4 regions of the Verminephrobacter eiseniae EF01-2 genome follow, and region 4 is predicted to be linked to each of the others. Evidence: predicted binding sites of a transcription regulator. Region 4 holds the regulator's gene; each other region holds the start of a gene.
The links. Region 4 encodes sigma-54, which starts transcription at its own class of promoters, with help from an activator protein. Its sites were predicted from a motif close to TGGCANGNAANCTGCTTT; they were not measured.

Region 1 (5,565 bases), 2.5 Mb from region 4:
CGCCGACCAGCCCAGCCGCGTTGCGGCGCTGTGCAGGAATTGGGTGGCGCCGGCGTTCAGGTGCAGTTGGGTGTCGATCTCCTGCCCTTGCAGCGCCTGGTTGCTCTTGCCCTGCCGGGCCAATGCCAGTGCGCGGGCGCGCGCGACACGTTCGCGGATCGCGGCGCTCGTCTCGCCGGCGCTGGCTTGCAGCAGTTGTTCGGCCGGCAGGGCGGGCACTTCCACATGCAGGTCGATGCGGTCGAGCAGCGGGCCGCTGAGCTTGCTCTGGTAGCGGCTGATCTGGTCCGGCGTGCAGCGGCAGGCGCGCTGTGTGGCGCCGGCAAAGCCGCAGGGGCAGGGGTTCATCGCCGCCACCAGTTGGAACCTGGCCGGAAAGTCGGCCCGCTGCGCCGCGCGCGCGATGCTGATGTGGCCGCTCTCCAGTGGCTGGCGCAGCGCTTCGAGCGCGGCCCGGGGAAACTCGGGCAACTCGTCCAGAAAGAGCACGCCCTGGTGGGCCAGCGAGATCTCGCCCGGCCGTGGCGGCGCGCCGCCGCCCACCAGCGCCACCGCGCTGGCGCTATGGTGCGGCGCGATGGTCGGCCGCTGCCCCCAGGCTTCGGCACGAAAGCGCCCGGCCAGGCTGGCCAGCGCCGCGCTCTCCAGCGCCTCGGACACCGTCATCGCCGGCAGCAGTCCGGCAAAACGCTGCGCCAGCATCGACTTGCCCGCGCCGGGCGGGCCGACCATCAGCAGGCTGTGGCCGCCAGCGGCGGCAATCTCCAGCGCGCGCTTGGCCGTGGCCTGGCCCTTCACATCGGCCATGTCGGGGCCGCTGGTGCTGGCGGCCATCGGCCTGGGTTGCAGCCGGCTCCAGCCGTCGCTGGCGCTGTCCTTGGCGTCCCCGGCGATGCTGCCCGGCGGCAGAAAGGCCCGCACCACATCCAGCAGATGGCGCGCGCGCACGACCTGTGCGCCGGGCACCAGGGCGGCCTCTTCGGCGCTGCCGGGGGGCAGCACCAGTTGCACGTCGATCTGCTGCGTCTGCAGCGCCAGGCTGGTGGCCAGCGCGCCGCGCACCGGGCGCAGTTCGCCGGTCAGCGACAGCTCGCCGGCAAACTCATGGCCGGCCAGACGGCTGGCGTCGATCTGGCCGCTGGCCGCCAGGATGCCCAGCGCAATCGGCAGATCGAAGCGCCCGGAGTCCTTGGGCAGATCGGCCGGCGCGAGGTTGACGGTGATGCGCTTGTTGTGCGGGAACTCCAGCCCCGCGTTCTGCAGCGCCGAGCGCACCCGCTCGCGCGCTTCCTTGACCTCGACCTCGGCCAGCCCCACCAGCGTGAAGCTGGGCAAGCCGTTGGCCAAGTGCACTTCGACGGTGACACAGGGCGCCTGCAACCCCAAAAGGGCGCGGCTTTGCACCAAAGCAAGACTCATGAAGCGGATCCTCCCCGAATGGGTGCGTCGTGCGCTGCCCGGGTGCGGCCTTGCCCGGTGTTGCACCAGTGCAGGGCAAGGCCCAAAACCTTGCGTTGCGCGCGCAGCGTCACCAGCGCCACTGTACCGTACCGGGGATTTTTGCAAAGCCGTGGCACGGTCCGTGCTTGGCACGCCTGTCCCTGCCCCTGCTTTGCCACACCGGAGGAAACATGCTCCCTGCCACCCTCAAGCCCCTGGCCTTGGCCCTGCTTGCCGCCCTGCCCTTGCTGGCCCAGGCCCAACTCAGCGGCAACATCGGATTGACCAGCAATTACAAGGGCCGTGGCCAGGACCAGGATACGGCCAAGACGCGGGCCGTCAAACCCGCGCTGCAGGGCGGCTTGGACTATGCCTTCGGCACGACCGGTTTTTACCTGGGCAACTGGAACTCCACCGTGCACTGGTTGCCCGGCAACGCCATCGAAACCGACCTGTACGGCGGCTACAAATTCAAGGTCGGCGAGGTGGATCTGGATGCGGGCCTGATGACTTACATCTACCCCGGCAACAGCCTTGGCAACACCACCGAAGCCTATGGCGCGGCCAGTTTCGGGCCGGTGAGCGTGAAATACTCGCACACCCTGTCCCGGGATTACTTCAACTACGCCGGCCCGGGCCTGAAAGGCCGCAACACCGGCTACCTGAACCTGGCGCTGGCACAGGAAGTCGCGCCCCGGATCACGCTGAAAGCGGCCCTGGGCTTTACCCGTTTCGGCGGTGTCATCAGTTCCCCCGATTACGTGGACTACAGCCTGGGCGGCAGCTACGACCTCGGCTCGGGCCTGGCGTTGGGCGCGGCTCTGGTGGGCGCGAACAAGAAGGCGTTTTATGGCTCCGCCAACCAGTCGCGCGTGATCGTCTCGCTCAGCAAGGCCCTGTGAATTTCACCGGGCCCATCCCGATGGGTGCCAATGGCGCCCGTCCATCTCAATGTGGGCGCCGTTGGCGCCCGTGCCGGAGGAACCCCTCATGAAAATGGTGACAGCCATCATCAAGCCCTTCAAGCTCGACGAGGTGCGCGAGGCACTCTCGGACATCGGCGTGCAGGGCATCACGGTGACCGAGGTCAAGGGCTTTGGCCGCCAAAAAGGCCATACCGAGCTGTACCGCGGCGCGGAGTATGTGGTCGACTTTCTGCCCAAGGTCAAGATCGAGGCCGCCATCGCCGACGAACTGGTCGAGCGCGTGATCGAGGCCATGGAAAACGCTGCCCGCACCGGCAAGATCGGCGACGGCAAGATTTTCGTGACCCAACTGGAGCAGGTGGTGCGCATCCGCACCGGTGAGACCGGCAAGGAGGCCCTGTGAAGGGGCCGCAAGTACGGAGAAATGCGATGAAAAAACTGCTTGCTTCCTTCATTCTCGGGCTGGGTCTGCTGACCCTGGCCCCGCTGTCGCTGGCCCAGGCGCCAGCCACCGACCCGGCATCGGCCGCCGCCGACGCTGCGGCGCCCGCACCAGCGGCCACGCCGGCGCCCGAAGCGCCCGCACCGGCGGCGGCCGCAGAGCAGCCCGCCGCTGCCGCAGCAGCGCCTGCGCCGGTCCCGAACAAGGGCGACACCGCCTGGATGATGACTGCCACCTTGCTGGTCGTCCTGATGATGCCCGGCCTGGCACTGTTTTATGGGGGCCTGGTGCGCAGCAAGAACATGCTGTCGGTGCTGATGCAGGTGATGGTCACGTTCTCGCTGATCATGGTGCTGTGGTTCATCTATGGCTACAGCCTGGCTTTTACCGAGGGCGGGCCTTTCATCGGCGGCCTGGACCGGCTGTTCATGCGGGGCATCTGGGACAACGACACCGGCACATTCGCCAATGGCGCCACCTTCAGCAAGGGGGTGGTGATTCCTGAGGTGGTGTTCGCCGCCTTCCAGGCCACGTTCGCCGGCCTGACCTGCGCGCTGATCGTCGGCGCCTTTGCCGAGCGCATGAAGTTCGGTGCCGTCATGCTGTTCATGGTGCTGTGGTTCACCTTCAGCTACCTGCCGATCGCCCACATGGTCTGGTTCTGGATGGGCCCCGACGCCTACGCCGCCAAGGAAGTGGCCGACGCGATGACCGCCAAGGCCGGCCAGATCTGGCAATGGGGTGCGCTGGACTTTGCCGGCGGCACCGTGGTGCATATCAACGCCGCCATGGCCGGCCTGGTGGGCGCCTACATGGTCGGCCGGCGCATTGGCTACGGCAAGGAAGCGATGGCGCCGCACAACCTGGCGCTGACCATGACCGGCGCCGCGCTGCTGTGGATTGGCTGGTTCGGCTTCAACGCCGGCTCGGCGCTGGAGGCCAACGGCTCTGCCGCGCTGGCCTTCATCAACACCCTGGTGGCCACCGCTGCGGCCGTGCTGGCCTGGTGCGCCGGCGAAGCGCTGATGCGCGGCAAGGCGTCGATGCTGGGTGCCGCATCGGGGGCCGTGGCCGGCCTGGTGGCCATCACGCCGGCGGCCGGCAACGTGGGCATCGCCGGTGCCCTGGTGGTCGGGATCGTCGGGGGCTTTGCCTGCCTGTGGGGCGTCAACGGCCTCAAGCGCCTGCTGGGGGCTGACGACGCGCTCGACGTGTTCGGCGTGCACGGCATCGGCGGCATCGTCGGCGCGTTGCTGACCGGCGTGTTCAATGCCCCCGGCCTCGGTGGCCCGGGCTATGTGGCCGACTGGGTGACCGCCTCCGTCGTCACTGCGGCCGACTATTCCATCGGCGCCCAGGTCTGGGTGCAGGCCAAGGCCGTGCTGCTGACCGTCCTGTGGTCGGGCGTGGTGTCTTTGGTGGCTTACAAGATCGTGGACTTGGTCATGGGCCTGCGCGTGACCGAAGAAGACGAACGCGAAGGGCTGGACATCACCACGCACGGCGAAACGGCGTACAACCGCTGATCCGCGCAGCGCACGAACGGCCCGCCGGGCAACGGCGGGCCGTTCGTTTTTGCGCCGGGCAAAAAAACTGCGCTCCCGGCCGCCATCTGCGGCGCCCGGTGTCCGGCTGCCGGTACGATGCGCGCATGGACTCTCTTGTGGCAACCATGGTCGAGCAGGTGCGTGCCGCCGTGGCCGACCGAACCCCGTTGCGCATTCGCGGCGGGGGCAGCAAAGACTTTCATGGCCTGGCGCTGCATGGCCAACTGCTCGACACCCGGATGCTGCGCGGCATCGTCAGCTACGCGCCGAGCGAGTTGGTGGTCACCGTGCGGGCCGGCACGCCGCTGGCCGAACTGGAGGCTGCTTTGGCCGAGCAGGGGCAATGCCTGCCGTTCGAGCCGCCGCATTTCGCCCGCGGCGCGACCGACAGCGCCACCGTCGGCGGCATGGTGGCAGCCGGCCTGTCCGGGCCGGCCCGGGCCAGGGCCGGGGCGGTGCGCGACTACCTGCTGGGCGTCACGCTGCTCAATGGCCGCGCCGAACTGCTGCGCTTTGGCGGCCAGGTGATGAAAAACGTCGCCGGTTACGACGTGTCGCGCCTGATGGTGGGCGCCTGGGGCACGCTGGGCCTGCTCACCGAGCTCAGCCTGAAGGTGCTGCCCGTGGCGCCGGGCGAAGCCACATTGCGCTTCGAATGCAGCCAGGCCGAGGCACTGCGCAAACTGCACGCCTGGGGCGGCCAGCCGCTGGCGCTCGATGCCAGTTGCTGGCTGCAAGACGACGAAGGCCAGGGCCGGCTGTACGTGCGCCTGCGCGGCGCCGTGGCCGCCGTCGAATCCGCATGCAAGACCATGGGCGGCACCCGCATCGACAACGCCAGCGCCGCCGCCGACTGGGCCGCCTGCCGCGAGCAGACCCTGCCCTGGTTCAGCGCCCGCGCCGCCCACCCCGAACTGGCGCTGTGGCGCCTGTCCCTGCCTGCCACGGCCCCGGTCATGCCCCTGCCCGGGCAGCCGCTGCTGGAATGGCATGGCGCGCTGCGCTGGCTGCAAGCCCCCGAGTCCGCCGGCGCCGCCTTGCGTGCGGCGGCCCGTGCCGCCGGCGGGAACGCCAGCATCTTCATCGCCGCCAGCGCAGACCGATCCGGCGCCAGCGGCCACGGCGCCAGCGGCCAGTTTGATTGGCCGTCCACGGCGCTGGAGCAGATCCATGCCCGGCTGAAACACAGTTTCGACCCGTCCGGCATCTT
Region 2 (5,565 bases), 1.8 Mb from region 4:
CCAGATGATCAGTGGCACCACATGGGCGTGCGCGAGCAGGTCCAGAATGCCGTCGAGCGCCTGGAGATCCCAGTGAAAGTCCGAGACCAGAAAAACCAGCCCCGGCCGATCGGCCAGGCGCTGCGCCACCTGCGCCAGCCCTTGGGCGCCACCGGCATGGCCCGGGGCGCTGGCGCATTCCCGCAGCAGCCGCGCCATGGCATGGCCGGCGCCGCGACTGTGCCGCGCCGGCAGCCACAGGTCGCTGCGCTCGGTCGCGTCGAAAGCCAACATGCCCACCGGGTCGCCGGCGCGAAAAGCGCTATGCCCCAGCCCTTCGAGAAAATCCGCCGCCACCTGCAGCTTGCTGGCCCGGGCACCGAATTGCATCGAGGCCGACACGTCCACCACGGCGTGCACCGGCACACTCACGCGCTGCCGGTACACGCGCACCAGCCAGTCCTGCCGGGGGTTGCGCAGACTGGCGCGCAGGTCGATGCGCCGTGGATCCGGGTTGTCGAACAGGCGCACATGCGTGGCAAATTCCTGCCCCGGGCCGAGGCTGCGACCCCGGTGGGAGCCTGGCCGGAACCCGCCCGCGCGAGCGGGCAGGCGGTAGTGGAATTCGTGCAGGCTGCTCACGGCGCGCTGATCCGTTGGCCCCTCAGGGCGCGGCGATGGTGTCCATGATTTTTTGCACCAGCGCGTCGGACAGTTCCGCCCGGCGCAGTTCGTACACCGGCGTGAAAAACACGCGATGGCCCAGCGCCGCCGGCAATACCGCGTGAACGTCTTCCGGCACGAGGTGGCTGCGACCGGCCATCCATGCCAGCACACGCGCGGCCCGCACCAGCGCGCTGACGCCCCGGGGACTGGCGCCGGCGAGAATCAGCCGCCCCATGTCGACGCCGTCCAGGTGGATGCCGAAACGCTGGGGCGCTTCGCTCGCTTGCCACAATTGCAGCACATAGCGCTCGATGGTGGCGCTCGCCTGTACGCTGCGCTGTATCAGCGCGGCGATGTCGTTCAACTGCTCCCAGCGCAAGACCGCCGGCTCGACCTGCTCCAGCAAGGCCTCGGTATCGTGGAACGCCGGATCGAAAACCAGCGCGCGGCGCACGGCGGGGTCGGTGGGCTTGCCGATGTTCAACTCGAACATGAAGCGGTCGCGGGCGGCCGAGGCCAGCTCGAAGGTCTCTTCTTTCTCGACCTTGTTGCGGTCGGCGAACACCGTCATATGCGGGAAATGGTGCTCGCGGTTGAAGGCCGACACCGAGCGCTCGGCCATCGCCCGCAGCAACAGCGACTGCACCTGCGGCCGGGCACGGTTGATCTCGTTGAAAAAAAAGGTGCTCAACTTTTCACCATGGCGCAGCAGCGGGCCCGGGTCGATGCGCGGCCTGCCGTGCTCATCGACATAGCTGTGATAGACCAGATCGCCCGGCATCAGGTCGATGGTCCCTTCCACGCGCTCGAATTCGCCGCCGATGGCGCGGGCAAAGGCGCGCAGCACCGTGGTCTTGCCGACGCCGACATCGCCTTCGAGCAGCACATGGCCGCGCGCGAACAGCGCCACATTGATCAGGCGGATGATCTGCGGCTGGCCGATCACCGCCTTGGCCACCTCGCACTCCACACGCCGGGCGCTGCTCTGCCAGTCCTGGAGCTTCTCGTCTGCTGTCATCGGATCCTCTTGGGCAATAACTGGCACGGCAACGGCGCCAGCGCCGGTGACGAATCCCGGGCCTGTGCACAGGGGTCACAGGGGTTACCGATCGATCCCCACGCCAGCCATGTGCACGAGACGTGCCATGGCCGCGCCCCGCCAAGGAAGAAACTCGGGAAAATGGCACCGCGCCAGAGCGCCAAGCAGGCAATGTGTTGCACATCTGGCGGGAACAGCCCGGTGCTGCCGTGACACTTTGTCCATCCGACGAACAGATCGGTCGCGCCGTCAGCCGCTGTATGGCCCCAGGGCCGTGCGCAGCCGTCGCCAACCCCGTCCTGGCATGTTTGCTGCGTCATTGTTACGCTCACCACCCACCCTTGAAGGAGACAGCACCATGACCTGGACCACACCCGCATACACCGACATCCGGTTCGGATTCGAAATCACGATGTACATCGCCAACCGCTGATCCGGCGGATGGTCGGAGTCCGGCAAGACCCCAAGCCCGCCAACCGGCGGGCTTTTTCCTGCCCTCCCGTCAACCGGTGGGCCTTTCCCTATCCCCCCGACAGTTGGCAAGCTCCTTTCTGCCCCGTCGATCGGCGGGCCTCTTCCTGAACCCTGACTGGACGACACCAGGCCATGACGACCCTTCGGGTACTGGGATCGGCCGCCGGCGGCGGCTTTCCCCAATGGAACTGCAACTGCTTCAACTGCGACGGGCTGCGCCGTGGCGTGATTGCCGCATCAGCGCGCACCCAGTCGTCGATCGCACTCTCCGAGGATGGCGTGCACTGGCTGCTGGTCAATGCCTCGCCGGACATCCTGGCGCAGATCCGCGCCACCCCGGCCCTGCAACCGGCGCGCGCGGCGCGCGACACCGGCATCGTCGCCGTGCTGCTGGTCGACGCGCAGATCGACCATGCCGCCGGCCTGCTGATGCTGCGCGAGCACCGCAGCGCGTTGCCGGTCTACGCCACGCCTGCGGTGCTGCAGGACTTGGCCGAGGGTTTCCCGCTGACGCGCATCCTGTCCCACTATTGCAGGCTGCAAGCCCATCCGCTGGCCCTGGATGCCAGCCCTTTTTGCGTGCCGCCGCTCACCGGCCTGCGCTTGCATGCGATCGCGCTGGACAGCAAACCGCCGCCCTATTCCCCCCACCGCGCAGCGCCGCAGCGTGGCGACAATATCGGCCTGCGCATCGTCAGCGCCAGCGGCAAGCGGGTGTTCTACGCGCCCGGGCTGGGCCATATGACGCCGCATGTGCAAGCCGAACTGGCGCAGGCCGACGTGATCCTGGTCGACGGCAGTTTCTGGAGCGACGATGAAATGCAGCGGCTCGGCCTGTCGCCCCAGAGCGCCCGCGATATGGGCCACTTGGCGCAGTCCGGCCCGCAAGGCATGATTGCCGCGCTCGACCAAGTGCCGGCAGCACGCAAGATACTGATTCACATCAACAACACCAACCCGATCCTGGTGGACGACGCGCCCGAGCGGCGCGAACTGGCCGCGCACGGCATCGAGGTTGCCCATGACGGCATGGAGATCGCCCTGTGATGCCCGCCCCCGTTGCCCCAGCCATTGCGCCCACCGTCCCGCCAGCCATCCCCGACGCCGAGCGCGCCGCCTTCGAGGCCCGGCTGCGCGCACTGCAAGCGCGCTACCACATCCACCACCCGTTCAACCAACGCATGGCCAGCGGGCAATGCTCACGCGCCCAGATACAGGGCTGGGTGGCGAACCGCTTTTACTACCAGGTCAACATTCCGCTCAAGGATGCGGCCATCCTGTCGAACTGCCCCGACCGCGCAACGCGGCGCGAATGGGTGGTGCGCATTCTCGACCACGATGGCAGCGCCGCCGAGCCCGGCGGCATCGAAGCCTGGAGCCGGCTCGGCGAGGCCGTGGGGCTGACGCGCGCGGCCCTGTGGTCACAGCAGATGGTGCTGCCCGGGGTGCGCTTTGCGGTCGATGCCTACGTCAACTTTGCGCGGCGCGCACCTTGGCAGGAAGCCGTGTGCTCGTCGCTGACCGAGATGTTCGCGCCCGCCATCCACCAGGAACGGCTGGCCGGCTGGCCGCAGCACTACCCCTGGATCGAAGCCGAAGGTCTGGCCTATTTCCGTTCACGCATCCCGCTGGCGCAGCGCGATGTCGAGCATGGCCTGCGCGTCACGCTCGAGCACTTTCGCACGCCGGCCGAGCAGCAGCGCGCCACGCAAATCCTGCAGTTCAAGCTCGACATCCTGTGGTCGATGCTCGACGCGATCGAAAAGGCGTACCCCGAATGAACCCCTGCGCCCGGCCGCAGCTCGACCCGCTGTACCGCCTGCAGTGGGAGCCGGCCCAGCAAGCCTGGGTGCTGCTCTACCCCGAAGGCATGGTCAAGCTCAACGACAGCGCCGCCGCCATTTTGCAGCGCTGCGACGGCGCCCATACGCTGGATATGCTGATCGACGAACTGCAAACCACCTTTGGCGCGCAGGACCTGGCCAATGACATACACCGCTTTGTCCAACATGCCGGCGAACGTGGCTGGATCGCCTGAGTCGGGCCCCGCCGCCCGGTCCTGCCCGCCCGCGGCGGCAGGCCCGCCGCTGTGGCTGCTGGCCGAGTTGACCTACCGCTGCCCGCTGCACTGCGCCTTCTGCTCCAACCCGGTCGACTACATGCGCCACCGCCAGGAACTGGACTCGGCGCAGTGGCGCCAGGTGCTGAGCCAGGCGCGCGCGCTCGGCGCCGCGCAACTGGGCCTGTCGGGCGGCGAGCCACTGCTGCGCGACGACCTCGAAGACCTGGTCGGCCATGCCCGGCAACTGGGTTTCTACACCAACCTGATCACCTCCGGCGTGGGCCTGACCGATGCGCGCCTGGGCGCGCTGCGCGCAGCCGGGCTCGACCATATACAACTGTCATTCCAGGACTCGACGCGGGAACTGAACGACTTCCTGTCGAGCACCCGCACCTTCGACCTGAAGCAGCGGGTGGCCCGGCTGATCAAGGCGCATGGCTACCCGATGGTGCTCAACTGCGTGCTGCACCGGCACAACCTGGCCCATGTCGGCGCCATCATCGAGATGGCGCTGCAAATGGGCGCCGAATACCTGGAACTGGCCAATACGCAGTACTACGGCTGGGCCTGGGAAAACCGGCTCGGCCTGATGCCCACCGAGGAGCAACTGCGCACGGCCGAGGCGGTGGTCGCGACCTACCGCGCCAGGATTGGCAAGCGCTGCCGCATCCTGTACGTGGTGCCGGACTATTTCGAGAAGCGGCCGAAAAAATGCATGAACGGCTGGGGTTCGGTATTTCTCGGGGTCGCCCCCGATGGCGCCGCCCTGCCCTGCCATGCCGCGCGCATGCTGCCGGGCCTGACCCTGCCGAACGTGCGCACGCAATCGCTGCACGACATCTGGTACCACAGCGAAGCCTTCCAGCGCTTTCGCGGCACCGCGTGGATGCCCGAGCCATGCCGCTCCTGCGACGAAAAAGAGCGCGACCTGGGCGGCTGCCGCTGCCAGGCCTGGCTACTGACCGGCGATGCCGGGCGCACCGACCCGGTGTGCGACAAATCGCCGGACCACGCCAGCGTGCATGCCGTGGTCATGCATGGCCGCCTGGCCGACCACCCCCTGGCCCCTCATCGACCCCTGGCCCCGGTGCCTGAGGCGCCGCTGGTATTTCGCACGGACGCGGCGTCGCTGCGCTTGAGCGGGATGGCACGGTGACATCCGTGGTTGCGCGCAGCAAATCCAGCGTCAGGCCCTGGTGCTGATCCACGAGCGCCGCACCGGCGACGGCGTGCCAAAAAGATTCGGAGCCGGCCGTCTGGCGCCAGGCATGCAGCCGGCGTGTGAACAGTTGCAAATCACATTCCTGCGTGAAGCCTATCGCGCCATGGATGGCATGGCTCGCCT
Region 3 (5,565 bases), 2.3 Mb from region 4:
CCGCCGCCGATGACGACGGCGTGCCGGTAGCTTGCGGCCGCAGCGATCATGGCCCGGGTGTCGGCCATGTCGCGGTAGGTCAGCACGCCCTGGAGGTCGGTGCCGGGAATCGGCAGCATGAAGGGGGTGGAGCCGGTGGCGATGATGAGGCGGTCGTACTGGGCGCTGATGACCTTGCCCGCCGCGTCGCTGGCACGGACCACGCGGCGCGCGCGGTCTGCATCGGTCACCGTGCAGCCGCTGTGCAGCGTGATGTGGTGCTCGGCGTACCAGGACCAGTCGTTGAGGATGATCTGGTCCATGCTCTGCTCGCCGGCCAATACCGGCGACAGCAGGATACGGTTGTAGTTCGGGTGCGGCTCGGCCCCGAACACCGTGATGTCGTACCGATCGGGGGCGATCCTGAGCAGTTCTTCCAGCGTGCGCACACCGGCCATGCCGTTGCCCACCAGCACCAGTTGAGGCTTTTTCATCGTGGCTCCGTCGGTTCGATCGAAAACAAAAAAAGCGTCCAGCCCCCGAGACGGTCAGACCATCGTCTCCACATGCGCCTGGCGCGTATACAAAAAGTCGATCACCGCCTTGCGGTAATGCCCGTACTGCGGGTCTTGGGCCAGTTGCACGCGCTGGCGCGGGCGCGGCAGGTCGACGGCCAGCACCTGGCCAATGGTGGCGGCGGGGCCGTTGGTCAGCAGCACGATGCGGTCGGACAGCAGCACGGCTTCGTCCACATCGTGCGTCACCATCACCACCGTGCTGCGCGTGCGGGCCACGATCTCCAGCAACTCGTCTTGCAGCTTGGCGCGGGTCAGCGCGTCGAGCGCGCCAAAAGGCTCATCCATCAGCAGCACCCGGGGTTGCATGGCCAGCGCCCGGGCAAGGCCCACGCGCTGCTTCATGCCGCCCGATATCTCGCCGGGGCGTTTCAGCCTGGCATGGCTCAGGCCCACCAGCGCCAGCGCTGCGTCGGTGCGCTGCCGGCACCGGGCCTTGCTTTCCTTGGCGCCGAAGACGCTTTGCACCGCCAGGTGCACGTTGTCGAAGCAGCTCAGCCAGGGCAGCAGCGAGTGGTTTTGAAAGACCACCGCGCGCTCAGGCCCCGGGCCCTTGATCTCCTTGTTGGCGCATAGCAGCACGCCATCCGTGGGCGTGGCCAGGCCGGCAATCAGGTTCAGCAGCGTGGATTTGCCGCAGCCCGAGTGGCCGATCAGCGTGACGAATTCACCCAGGGCAATGCCCAGGTGGATGTCGCGCAGCGCAGGAAACAGGCCCCGGGCCGTCTTGAAGTTCTGCGCCACGCCCTGGATGTCGATGAACCTGCGGCCCGGGGCGGCGATCGATGAAACACCTTCGCCTTCGGCTGCGGTGCGAGCACCTTCGGGCGGCCGGGCGGCGCTCATGCTCTCACCTCTTCAAACGTGAATGCGCTGGCCAGCCGGATGAGCGCGTATTCCAGCACCAGGCCGACGATGCCGATCACAAAGATGGCGATGATGATGTTCTTGACGTTCAGGTTGTTCCACTCGTCCCAGACCCAAAAGCCGATGCCGACGCCGCCGGTCAGCATCTCGGCCGCGACGATCACCAGCCAGGCGGTGCCCACGGCCAGACGCACGCCGGTCAGCATATAGGGCAGCACGGCCGGCAACAGGATGCGGGTGGCGATCTGCCACTCGGACAGATTCAGCACGCGGGCCACGTTCATATAGTCCTGCGGCACGCGCTGCACGCCCACCGCCGTGTTGATGACCATCGGCCAGATCGAGCAGATGAAGATGGTCCAGATCGCCGCCGCGTTGGCCCCCTTGAACACCAGCAGGCCCAGCGGCAGCCAGGCCAGCGGCGACACCGGGCGCAGCAGGCTGATCAGCGGGTTGAACATGCGCGCAAGAAAGGGCATGCGCCCGATCACGAAGCCCGCCGGAATGCCCACCAGCGCCGCCATGCCAAAGCCGATGGCCACACGTTGCAGCGACATCAGCACATTCCAGCCCAGGCCCTGGTCATTGGGGCCATTGCGGTAGAAGGGGTGGGCAAACACCTCCAGCGCCTGCGCCCAGGTTTCCCGGGGGCCGGGAATGCTGCGGCCGGTGCCGGCAGATACCAGCGACCACAGCACCAGCAGCAGCCCCAGGCCGCACAGCGGGGGCAGCACCGCCATCCAGAACTGCTGCGGGATGCCGGCGGCCCGGTCGCGCCTGGGCGGGGCTGCGGCGCTTGGTTTGGCTGCGCCTGTGCCTGTGCCTGCCCCTGCAGCGACATTTTCGATAGCGTTGCGTGTCCCCGCCGGAGCGGTATCCAACGGGGCCTGAAAGACGGCGCTGGCCATTGCGATCTCCTGTCTGGCCGGGCGCTCAGGCCCTGATCTTGAAACTGTCGGCATACTTGGCCGGCTCCTTGCCGTCCCAGACCACGCCGTCGATGAACTTGCTGGTGCGCATCGGGTCTTTGGGCGCAGAAATCTTCATCGCGCCGGCCACGGACCGATACAGCTCGATCTGGTTGATCTGCCCGGCCACGCCCAGGTAGTCGGGGTGCTCCTTGAGCAGGCCCCAGCGTTTGTGCTGGGTGAGGAACCACATGCCGTCAGACAGATAGGGAAAGTTCACCGCGCCATCGTCGAAGAACTTCATGTGGTTGGGGTCGTCCCAGGTCTTGCCCAGACCGTTCTGATAGCGGCCCAGAATGCGCTGGTTGATGGCGTCTGCGCTGGTGTTGATGAAAGACTTTTGCGCCACCGTCTCGGCCATCTTCATCTTGTTGGACAGGCTGGCGTCGATCCACCGGCCGGCTTCGAGCACGGCCATCATCACGGCGCGCGTGGTGTTCGGGTATTTCTTGACGAAATCGGCGGTGCAGCCGAGCACCTTCTCGGGGTGGTCCTTCCAGATGTCCTGCGTGGTGTTGGCCGTGATGCCTATGCCGTCCATGATGGCGCGGTGGTTCCAAGGCTCGCCGACACAAAAGCCATCCATATTGCCCACGCGCATATTGGCCACCATCTGCGGCGGCGGCACGGTGATCAGTTTGGCGCCCGACACCGGGTCGATGCCTGCGGCTGCGAGCCAGTAGTGCATCCACATCGCGTGGGTGCCGGTGGGGAAGGTGCCGGCAAAAATGTACTCGCGCCGTTCCTTGGCCATCAGCCGGGCCAGCGCAGGGCCGTCGACCGCGCCCTTGTCGGCCAGCGCCTTGGACAGGGTAATGGCCTGCCCATTGCGGTTCAGGCCCATCAGCACCGCCATGTCCTTCTTCGGGCCGGCAGTGCCCAGGTGCACCCCGTAGACCAGGCCGTACAGCACATGGGCAAAGTCGAGTTCACCATTGACCAGCTTGTCGCGCACCCCGGCCCACGACGCCTCTTTGGAGACCATGATGCTGACACCGTGCTTCTTGTCCAGGCCCAGCACCGAGGCCATGACCACGCTGGCGCAGTCGGTCAGCGCAATGATGCCAATCCTGATTTCCTTCTTCTCGGGCGCGTCCGAACCCTGCGCATGCACCAGCGCGCGCAGCGCGGGGCTGACCCCCACGGCGCCCACGCTGGCGGCTTGCAGCACGGTGCGGCGCTGGAGGCTGGTTGGCATCGGGTCGGTCATTGCTCATCCCTTCATCGCTGGTGGCGTGAAAAACGAAAAGGCGTCCACACACCGCACTGGCCATGGCAAAGCCAGATGCGGGTGGGGACGCCTTTGTCCGGGTGCGGAGCCTTCCGGCTCCTGGACGGCACCGACCCGCCGTTGGGTCCATGCCGTCCATATGCTGTTCGTGTCGCGACCATGCGTTGGTCTCGCAGGGTGATTAGCAAACCGCGTGCCAGCATTGATCGAAGGCCAAAGGCCACTATCTCACCCGGTTTGGCACCCGGCTTGGCGCCCGACTTGCTCTGCTCTTCATAGCAACGAACACATGCGGATCATGCGCCCGTGGCCAGCGGGGGAATGGATGCCCGGGAAACGCCGGGCTGCACCGTATTTGTGCAGCGCACCATCAAGGGTGCCGGCTGCCAGTGCAGACCGGCACTGTCAGCCCAGCAATTCCATCGCGTCGAGCATGCGCTGGGCCACATCGCCGAGCTTGAGGCCCTTGTCCATCGCCGATTTGCGCAGCTTTTCGTAGGCCGCCTGTTCGCTCAGGCCCTGGCGCTGCATCAGCAGACCCTTGGCGCGGTCTATGGTCTTGCGCTCACGCAAGGCCGTGCGGGCATCGGCCAGTTCGGCGCGCAGCGCCTGTTCGTGCTGAAAGCGCGCCAGCGCCACATCCAGAATCGGGCGGATGCGTTGCGTGGACAGGCCGGCCACGATGTAGGCCGAGACGCCGGCGGCCACCGCGTCCTTGACCAGCGCGCGGTCCTCGTCGTTGGTGAACAGCACGATGGGCCGGCGGGCATCGCGAGTGGCCAGCACCACATGCTCGAGCGCATCGCGCGCATCGCTCTCGGCGTCGACGATGATCAGGTCGGGCTGCAACTGGGCGATCCGCTCGCTCAGAAAGACATCGGCGGGCAGCGTGGCCACCAGGTTGAAGTTGTTTTCCAGCAGCCCGATGTGCAGCGCCCGCGCGCGCTCGGCCTGCTGCAGGGCATGTTCGTCCTCAGGGTCGGCAACGGCCAGATCCGGGGCCACCACCACGATGCGCAAAGCCTGATTCATGCCGATGGCGTGTGCAATTTTTACGCCACGGATTTGCGCGCCGCGCAGCGGCAGCGTTCGGGCGCAAGCGCCCGATGGCGCTTGCGCTCAGGGCCATGGCCCGCCCGGAGCGCCGTGGCCCACCCGGAGGGTGGAGGCCACTGCCGGCGAAGCGCCGGTTTTGTTTTCAAAAGACCGCCGCCCAAGCCTCACAACAAACCCGCTTGCAGCGACACATGCGCCAGCGGACGCAGGCGGGGGCAGGCGGGCGCAGGCGGGCGTAGTGCAGCAACGGGGCCAGACCTGCGCCCTTGGCTTGCCACGCATGAAGCAGCGCTCGAACCGACGGGCATCGCGCAGTGGGAATACGCAGCCAAAGATGGGGTGCGAGGCCATGCCATGTGCCTGCGGCAACGCAGCCATTCTATAGTCATATGGACACACTGGACACTGAACAATAGATGTCCAAAATGCTATATTTAGGCATGTAACAGTGACACGAGCATCCATATGTTTCTCGTCCCCGGCTGAACAAGGGGCCTCGCCATGGCCCCGGCCACGATGGATGACCAAAGGCCCGATCAAGCAACCCACTTCCCATTCCAGGTATCCACCATGGCCAGCATCACACTCAGCGACAACGTTCTCAACGCCACAGAGACGGCCACCGTCACCTTCACCTTCGATGCCGACTATGCCCTGGCGCCAGCGAACATCACCGCCATTGGCGGCACGCTGTCCACCCCCGTCGCCTTCCCCCCCGGACAGTCCCGCGTTTGGCAAGCCACATTCACACCCGCCACAGCGGCCACACAGCGCGCCGACTGCACGATCACCGTGAACAACGATGCCGGAGGCGTGCTCGCACAGAGCAATTCCTTCACCGTTGACAACGTGCGGCCCGACATCATCGATTTCGATATACCCCCCGTCA
Region 4 (5,565 bases):
CATGCTCGGCTGGGAGGCGCGCGTGAGCGAGCGCGAGCAAAATGGCCGGGCGGTATTCCGGGTGCGCATAGGCCCGTTCAGCAAGCGCGACGACGCCGAGCAGCTCAAGGAAAAACTCGACAGCGCCGAGGTCGAATCGACGCTGGTGCGCGTGCAGCGCCAGACAGCGCCAGGCAGCGCCCGAGATTGAACTTTTCACCAGGGGCATGGCTCCCACCCCCTCATCCAAAACCCGACCGAAAGTCTTTGATGAAACGCCGTGAGTTTTCTTTGTCTGCCGCCGCTGTGCTCGCCACGGGCACCCTGTCCAAGCCCGCGCTGGCCCAGGCCCGCCAGTTCAGGGAGGGCCGGGACTTTCGGCGGCTGGGCACGCCCGTGACGCCCGATGCGCCTGCCGGCAAGGTCGAGGTGATCGAGTTCTTCTGGTATAGCTGCCCGCACTGCCACGCTTTCGAGGCCACGCTGAGCGCCTGGGCCAAGACCGCCCCCAAAGACATGCACCTGCGCCGCATGCCGGTAGCGTTCAACAGCAGCTTCGTGCCCCAGCAAAAGCTGTTCTATGCGCTCGAAGGCATGGGCAAGCTCGGCGAGATGCATACCAAGGTGTTTCGCGCCATCCATGAGGAAAAGCAAAAGCTGGACAAGGACCAGGATATCCTGGCCTGGGCGGGCAAGCAGGGCCTGAACGCCGCCAAGTTCAAGGAGTTCTACAACTCCTTCAACGTCTCCAACCAGGCGCGCCGCGCAACGCAGTTGCAAGACATTTACGGCGTCGAAGGCGTTCCCGCAATGGGCGTTGCCGGCAAGTTCTACACCGACGGCCAGATGACGGGCGGCGGCCTGCAGACCGTGCTGCAGGTGGTCGATTACTTGGTCGCGATGAGCCGAACCCCCAGTTCCCCAGCCCCCGACAAGCCCTGAGAAAAAGCCCGCCACCGTGGGCTTTTGTGGCGGGTCTTTGTGGTGCACGCGTGCGCCAAGCCTGGACAAGCATTTTTTCGCCCAGGCACCCATCGGTGCCATCGGGTAGCAGGTACAATACCAGCCCCAAGCAACTATCGTGCCCATGACCCCTGGCCTCCTTTCCCTTTTCCTGCTTGCCGCCCTGGCCGGCTCCTCGGGGCGCGTGCATGCAGAAAAAGCCGACCGCACCCAGCCGATGAATATCGAGGCTGACGCTTTGCGCCACGATGAGCCTACGCGGACCAGCGTGTTTTCCGGCCATGTGGTGCTGACCCAAGGCTCGATCGTGCTGCGTGGTGCGCGGCTGGAGATGCGCCAGGATGCCGATGGCCACCAGCATGGCCTGGTCACGGCCGAAGCCGGCAAGCGCGCCTTCTTTCGGCAAAAGCGCGACCGGCCGGTCGGGGCGCCCGAGGAGTTCATCGAGGGCGAGAGCGAGCGCATCGAATACGACGGCAAGGCCGACACCGTGCGCCTGAGCACCCGTGCCGAACTGCGCCGTTACCGCGCTGCGCTGCTGAGCGACCAGATCACCGGCGCCGTGATCGTCTACAGCCACCTGACCGAGGTCTTCACGGTGGACGGCCAACCATCGGCCCCGGCCGGCAACGCCGCCGAGGCTGCGCCAGCGCCGGCTGGCCGCGTGCGCGCAGTGCTTGCGCCCAAGAACCCGCCGCCGGCAGCAGCAGCAGCACCGGCTGCGCCTGCGTCGGCCCCGGTGCTGCGCCCCGACAACAGCCTGGGCAGCCCCCGGTGAGCGCTCGACCCGTGCTCGTCGACGGCCCCGCCACCGAGGTCGAAAGCCGCCTGGAGGCGTGGCACCTGGCCAAATCCTATGGCAACCGCAAGGTGGTCAAGGATGTGTCGCTGGTGGTGCAAAAGGGCGAGGTCGTCGGGCTGCTCGGCCCCAACGGGGCCGGCAAGACCACCTCGTTTTACATGCTCGTGGGGCTGGTGCGCAGCGACGCCGGCGACATCCGCATCGACGGCCAGTCCGTGGCCCGCATGCCCATTCACCGGCGCTCGCGCCTGGGCCTGTCCTACCTGCCGCAGGAGGCATCGATCTTTCGCAAACTCTCGGTCGAAGAAAACGTGCGCGCGGTGCTGGAACTGCAACGCGCAGCCGATGGCCAACCGCTCGCCCGCGAGACCATCGAAGAGCGGCTGACCGAACTGCTGCAAGAACTGCGCGTGGCCCCGCTGCGCGCCTCTGCGGCGCTGGCCTTGTCCGGCGGCGAGCGCCGGCGTGTCGAGATCGCCCGGGCGCTGGCCACGCAGCCGCGCTTCATCCTGCTCGACGAGCCTTTTGCCGGCATCGATCCCATCGCCGTGATCGAGATCCAGCGTATCATCGGTTTCCTCAAGGCACGCGGCATCGGTGTCTTGATCACTGACCACAACGTGCGTGAGACACTGGGCATTTGCGATCACGCTTTCATCATCAGCGATGGCCGCGTGCTCGCGCAAGGCACACCGTCACAGATCGTTGACAACGCCGAGGTGCGCCGCGTCTACCTCGGCGAGCATTTCAGGATGTGATGAAGCCCGGTCTGTCACTGCGCGTCTCGCAGCACCTCACACTGACCCCTCAGTTGCAGCAGTCGATCCGGCTGCTGCAACTGTCCACGCTCGAACTGACGCAGGAAATCGAGCAGATGCTCGATGAAAACCCGTTTCTCGAACGCATGTCCGACGAGGCCCCGCGCGAGGAGTTCGGCCTGGACAGCGCCGACACGCCAGCGCAAGCCGATGACTACAGCGCCGACGAAGTGCTCTTTTCCGCCGCAACCGGCAGCAGCGCCGAAGCGCTCCCTGACGCCGACACCCCGGGCAGCGCTGCGGACGAGCCCGACTGGGGCGGCGACGGCAGCGTGGAGATGGCGCCCAGCGATGCCGAATGGGGCGGCGACGCGCCGGCGAGCCAGCACAACGACGCCGAAGGCGACGGGATCGAAGCCACCGAACTGGCCCAGAGCGAAGAATCGCTGGCCGCTTTCTTGCACCGCCAGGCGCTGGCGCTGCGCCTGTCCGAAATCGACCGCGCCGCGCTGTACTTCCTGATCGAATCGCTCAACGACGACGGCTACCTGGAAGACTCGCTCGAAGAACTGGCCAGCGCCCTGGCCGGCCCGCAGAACCCGGAGCAAATCGAAGAACTGGTGCACCGCTTCACCGTCGCCCAACGCCTGCTGCAAAGCCTGGAACCGGTGGGCGTGGGCGCGCGCAATCTGGCCGAATGCCTGACGCTACAGCTCAACGCCCTGGCACGGGAGCGGGCGCCAGCCGCCGACCCGCAGACCGTGCAAACCGCCCTGCGCATCTGCCAGCAGCCGCTCCAAATGCTCGCCCGGCGCGACCTGCGCCGCCTGACCCAGGTCTGCGGCGACAGCCAGGAGGGCACCCGCGCCGCGATGGCCCTGATCGCCCGCCTGGAGCCGCACCCGGGGCGCCGCTTTGCCAATGTGCAGCGCAACGTCATCGTGCCCGACGTGATCGTGCGCAAAACCGGGCGCGCCAATGGGCGCGACGGCCGACAGCATTTCATCGTGCAGATCAACCCCGACGTGCTGCCCCGCCTGCGCGTGCACGATATCTACGCCGGCGCGCTGCGCGGCCACAGGGGCGGCGCAGGCCACCAGGGCATGCAGCAACGCCTGCAGGAAGCGCGCTGGTTCATCAAGAACATACAGCAGCGCTTCGACACCATCTTGCGCGTCTCGCGCGCCATCGTCGAGCGGCAGAAAAACTTCTTCACCCACGGCGAACTGGCCATGCGGCCGCTGGTGCTGCGCGACATCGCCGACGAACTGGGCCTGCACGAATCGACCATCAGCCGCGTGACCACCGCCAAATACATGGCCACCCCGATAGGCACCTACGAACTGAAATACTTTTTCGGCTCGGGCCTGGGCACCGAAACCGGCGGCAACGCATCGAGCACCGCCGTGCGCGCGCTGATCCGGCAATTCGTCGCTGCGGAAAGCCAGGCCAAGCCCTTGTCCGACAGCCAACTCGCCGACCTGCTCAAAGAGCAGGGCATAGAGTGCGCGCGCCGCACCGTGGCCAAGTACCGCGAGGCGCTCAAGATCGCGCCGGCCAATCTGCGCCGGACGCTTTGATGAACCCACTGCCGCTTTTCCTGCCCTGCGCCGCAGGCGTCGAGAACTACCTGGCCGATGAGGTGCACCGCATCACCGGCCTGACCGGGCAAGACCTGCTCATCGGCCGTGGCGGCGTGCTGCTGCAAGCCTCCTGGCGCGACGCGCTGCGGCTGAACCTGCACAGCCGCATGGCCCAGCGCGTGCTGGTGCAACTGGCCCAGCGCCCGTGCCGCTCGGAAAACGACCTGTACGCCGCCGCCAGCGACGTGGCCTGGGAACAGTGGTTCACCGCGCGCCAGAGCTTCAAGGTCGAAGTGACGGCCCAGCACAGCCCGCTGCCCAGCCTGAACTACGCCGGCCTGAAGATCAAGGACGCCGTGGCCGACCGCTTTCGCGCCAAAAGCGGAATGCGGCCCGACGTGGACACCCGGCGGCCCGATGTGCGCATCCACCTGCACCTGGCCGCCGACCAGGCCACGCTCTACATCGACACCTCGGGCGAGCCACTGTTCAAGCGCGGCTGGCGCGCGGACACGGGCGACGCGCCGCTCAAGGAAACCCTGGCCGCAGCCATGCTGGCCGCCAGCGGCTGGGACCCGCTGGGCCAGCAACCGACGCCGCTGTACGACCCCTGCTGCGGCAGCGGCACCATCGCCATCGAGGCCGCGCAAATCGCCTGCCGCATCCCGGCCGGCCTGCTGCGGCGCTTTGCTTTCGAGCAATTGCTGCCCTTTCAGGCCCCTGTCTGGACAGCGCTCAAAGACCAAGCCCACAGCGCGATACAGCCCGGCAGCGTGCCCATTTTCGGCAGCGATGTGGCCTTTCGCATGATCGACTTTGCGCTGCACAACGCCGAGCGCGCAGGCGTCGCCGCCGCCCTGCGCCTGCGCGGTGGCGATGCGCTCCAGCGCCAGCCCCCCTGCGCAGCGCCCGGCCTGATGCTGCTGAACCCGCCCTACGGCGAACGCATGGCCGCCGCCGGCAGCGCCGGGCGCAACGCCCACGAACGCGCCGCCGAGCGCGCCCGGGGCGCCAGCGTGGGCCGGCAAGCCGCCCATACCGACACCGAAGGCAACTTCTTTGGCCAACTCGCCGCGCACTGGAAGCAGAACTACGCCGGCTGGACCGCCTGGCTGCTGACCCCGGACCCGAAACTGCCCGGCAAGATGCGCCTCAAGGAATCGCGCCGCGTCCCGCTATGGAACGGCCCCATCGAATGCCGCCTGCTGCGCTTTGACATCATCGAAGGCTCGATGCGCGCGCCGCGTGCTGCAGCAGCGCCGAAGGCCCAAAATGACCATGGTGCTTGAGGCCGGGCCGGGCCGTTGCCGTTGGTGCGGGACACCTGCGCCAGGCTCGATCTGCTGCCGCACAGCGATTGCGCCGGCAGATATCTGGCCGTGCCGATCGGCGCTGCGAGGCCGCCTGGGCGGCGACCCACTGCCGCTGGCTTGCAGGGCTTGGGCCACGCAGAGCGACCGGGCACGACGCATCCAAGCCA

Region 1: the regulator sigma-54 is predicted to act here: its motif matches at 1,572-1,589, upstream of VEIS_RS16110 (TorF family putative porin).
Region 2: the regulator sigma-54 is predicted to act here: its motif matches at 1,985-2,002, upstream of pqqA (pyrroloquinoline quinone precursor peptide PqqA).
Region 3: the regulator sigma-54 is predicted to act here: its motif matches at 3,802-3,819, upstream of VEIS_RS12620 (CmpA/NrtA family ABC transporter substrate-binding protein).

What each region holds. Positions count from the first base shown of each region.
Region 1 covers NC_008786.1:3,695,244-3,700,808, reverse strand. Annotated here, with positions in the region: gene VEIS_RS16115 (YifB family Mg chelatase-like AAA ATPase) at 1-1,419, opposite strand, end outside; gene VEIS_RS16110 (TorF family putative porin) at 1,632-2,342, shown strand; gene glnK (P-II family nitrogen regulator) at 2,431-2,769, shown strand; gene VEIS_RS16100 (ammonium transporter) at 2,796-4,334, shown strand; gene glcE (glycolate oxidase subunit GlcE) at 4,460-5,565, shown strand, end outside.
Region 2 covers NC_008786.1:4,419,665-4,425,229, forward strand. Annotated here, with positions in the region: gene VEIS_RS19525 (DUF58 domain-containing protein) at 1-621, opposite strand, end outside; gene VEIS_RS19530 (AAA family ATPase) at 644-1,663, opposite strand; gene pqqA (pyrroloquinoline quinone precursor peptide PqqA) at 2,043-2,117, shown strand; gene pqqB (pyrroloquinoline quinone biosynthesis protein PqqB) at 2,291-3,205, shown strand; gene pqqC (pyrroloquinoline-quinone synthase PqqC) at 3,205-3,939, shown strand; gene pqqD (pyrroloquinoline quinone biosynthesis peptide chaperone PqqD) at 3,936-4,196, shown strand; gene pqqE (pyrroloquinoline quinone biosynthesis protein PqqE) at 4,168-5,376, shown strand; partial or broken gene VEIS_RS26925 (acyl-CoA dehydrogenase family protein) at 5,372-5,565, opposite strand, start outside.
Region 3 covers NC_008786.1:2,928,630-2,934,194, reverse strand. Annotated here, with positions in the region: gene nirB (nitrite reductase large subunit NirB) at 1-473, opposite strand, end outside; gene VEIS_RS12630 (ABC transporter ATP-binding protein) at 528-1,400, opposite strand; gene ntrB (nitrate ABC transporter permease) at 1,397-2,329, opposite strand; gene VEIS_RS12620 (CmpA/NrtA family ABC transporter substrate-binding protein) at 2,355-3,599, opposite strand; gene VEIS_RS12615 (ANTAR domain-containing response regulator) at 4,026-4,652, opposite strand; gene VEIS_RS12610 (Ig-like domain-containing protein) at 5,247-5,565, shown strand, end outside.
Region 4 covers NC_008786.1:644,584-650,148, forward strand. Annotated here, with positions in the region: gene VEIS_RS02810 (SPOR domain-containing protein) at 1-190, shown strand, start outside; gene VEIS_RS02815 (thiol:disulfide interchange protein DsbA/DsbL) at 250-921, shown strand; gene lptA (lipopolysaccharide transport periplasmic protein LptA) at 1,067-1,720, shown strand; gene lptB (LPS export ABC transporter ATP-binding protein) at 1,717-2,502, shown strand; gene VEIS_RS02830 (RNA polymerase factor sigma-54) at 2,502-4,082, shown strand; gene VEIS_RS02835 (THUMP domain-containing class I SAM-dependent RNA methyltransferase) at 4,082-5,374, shown strand.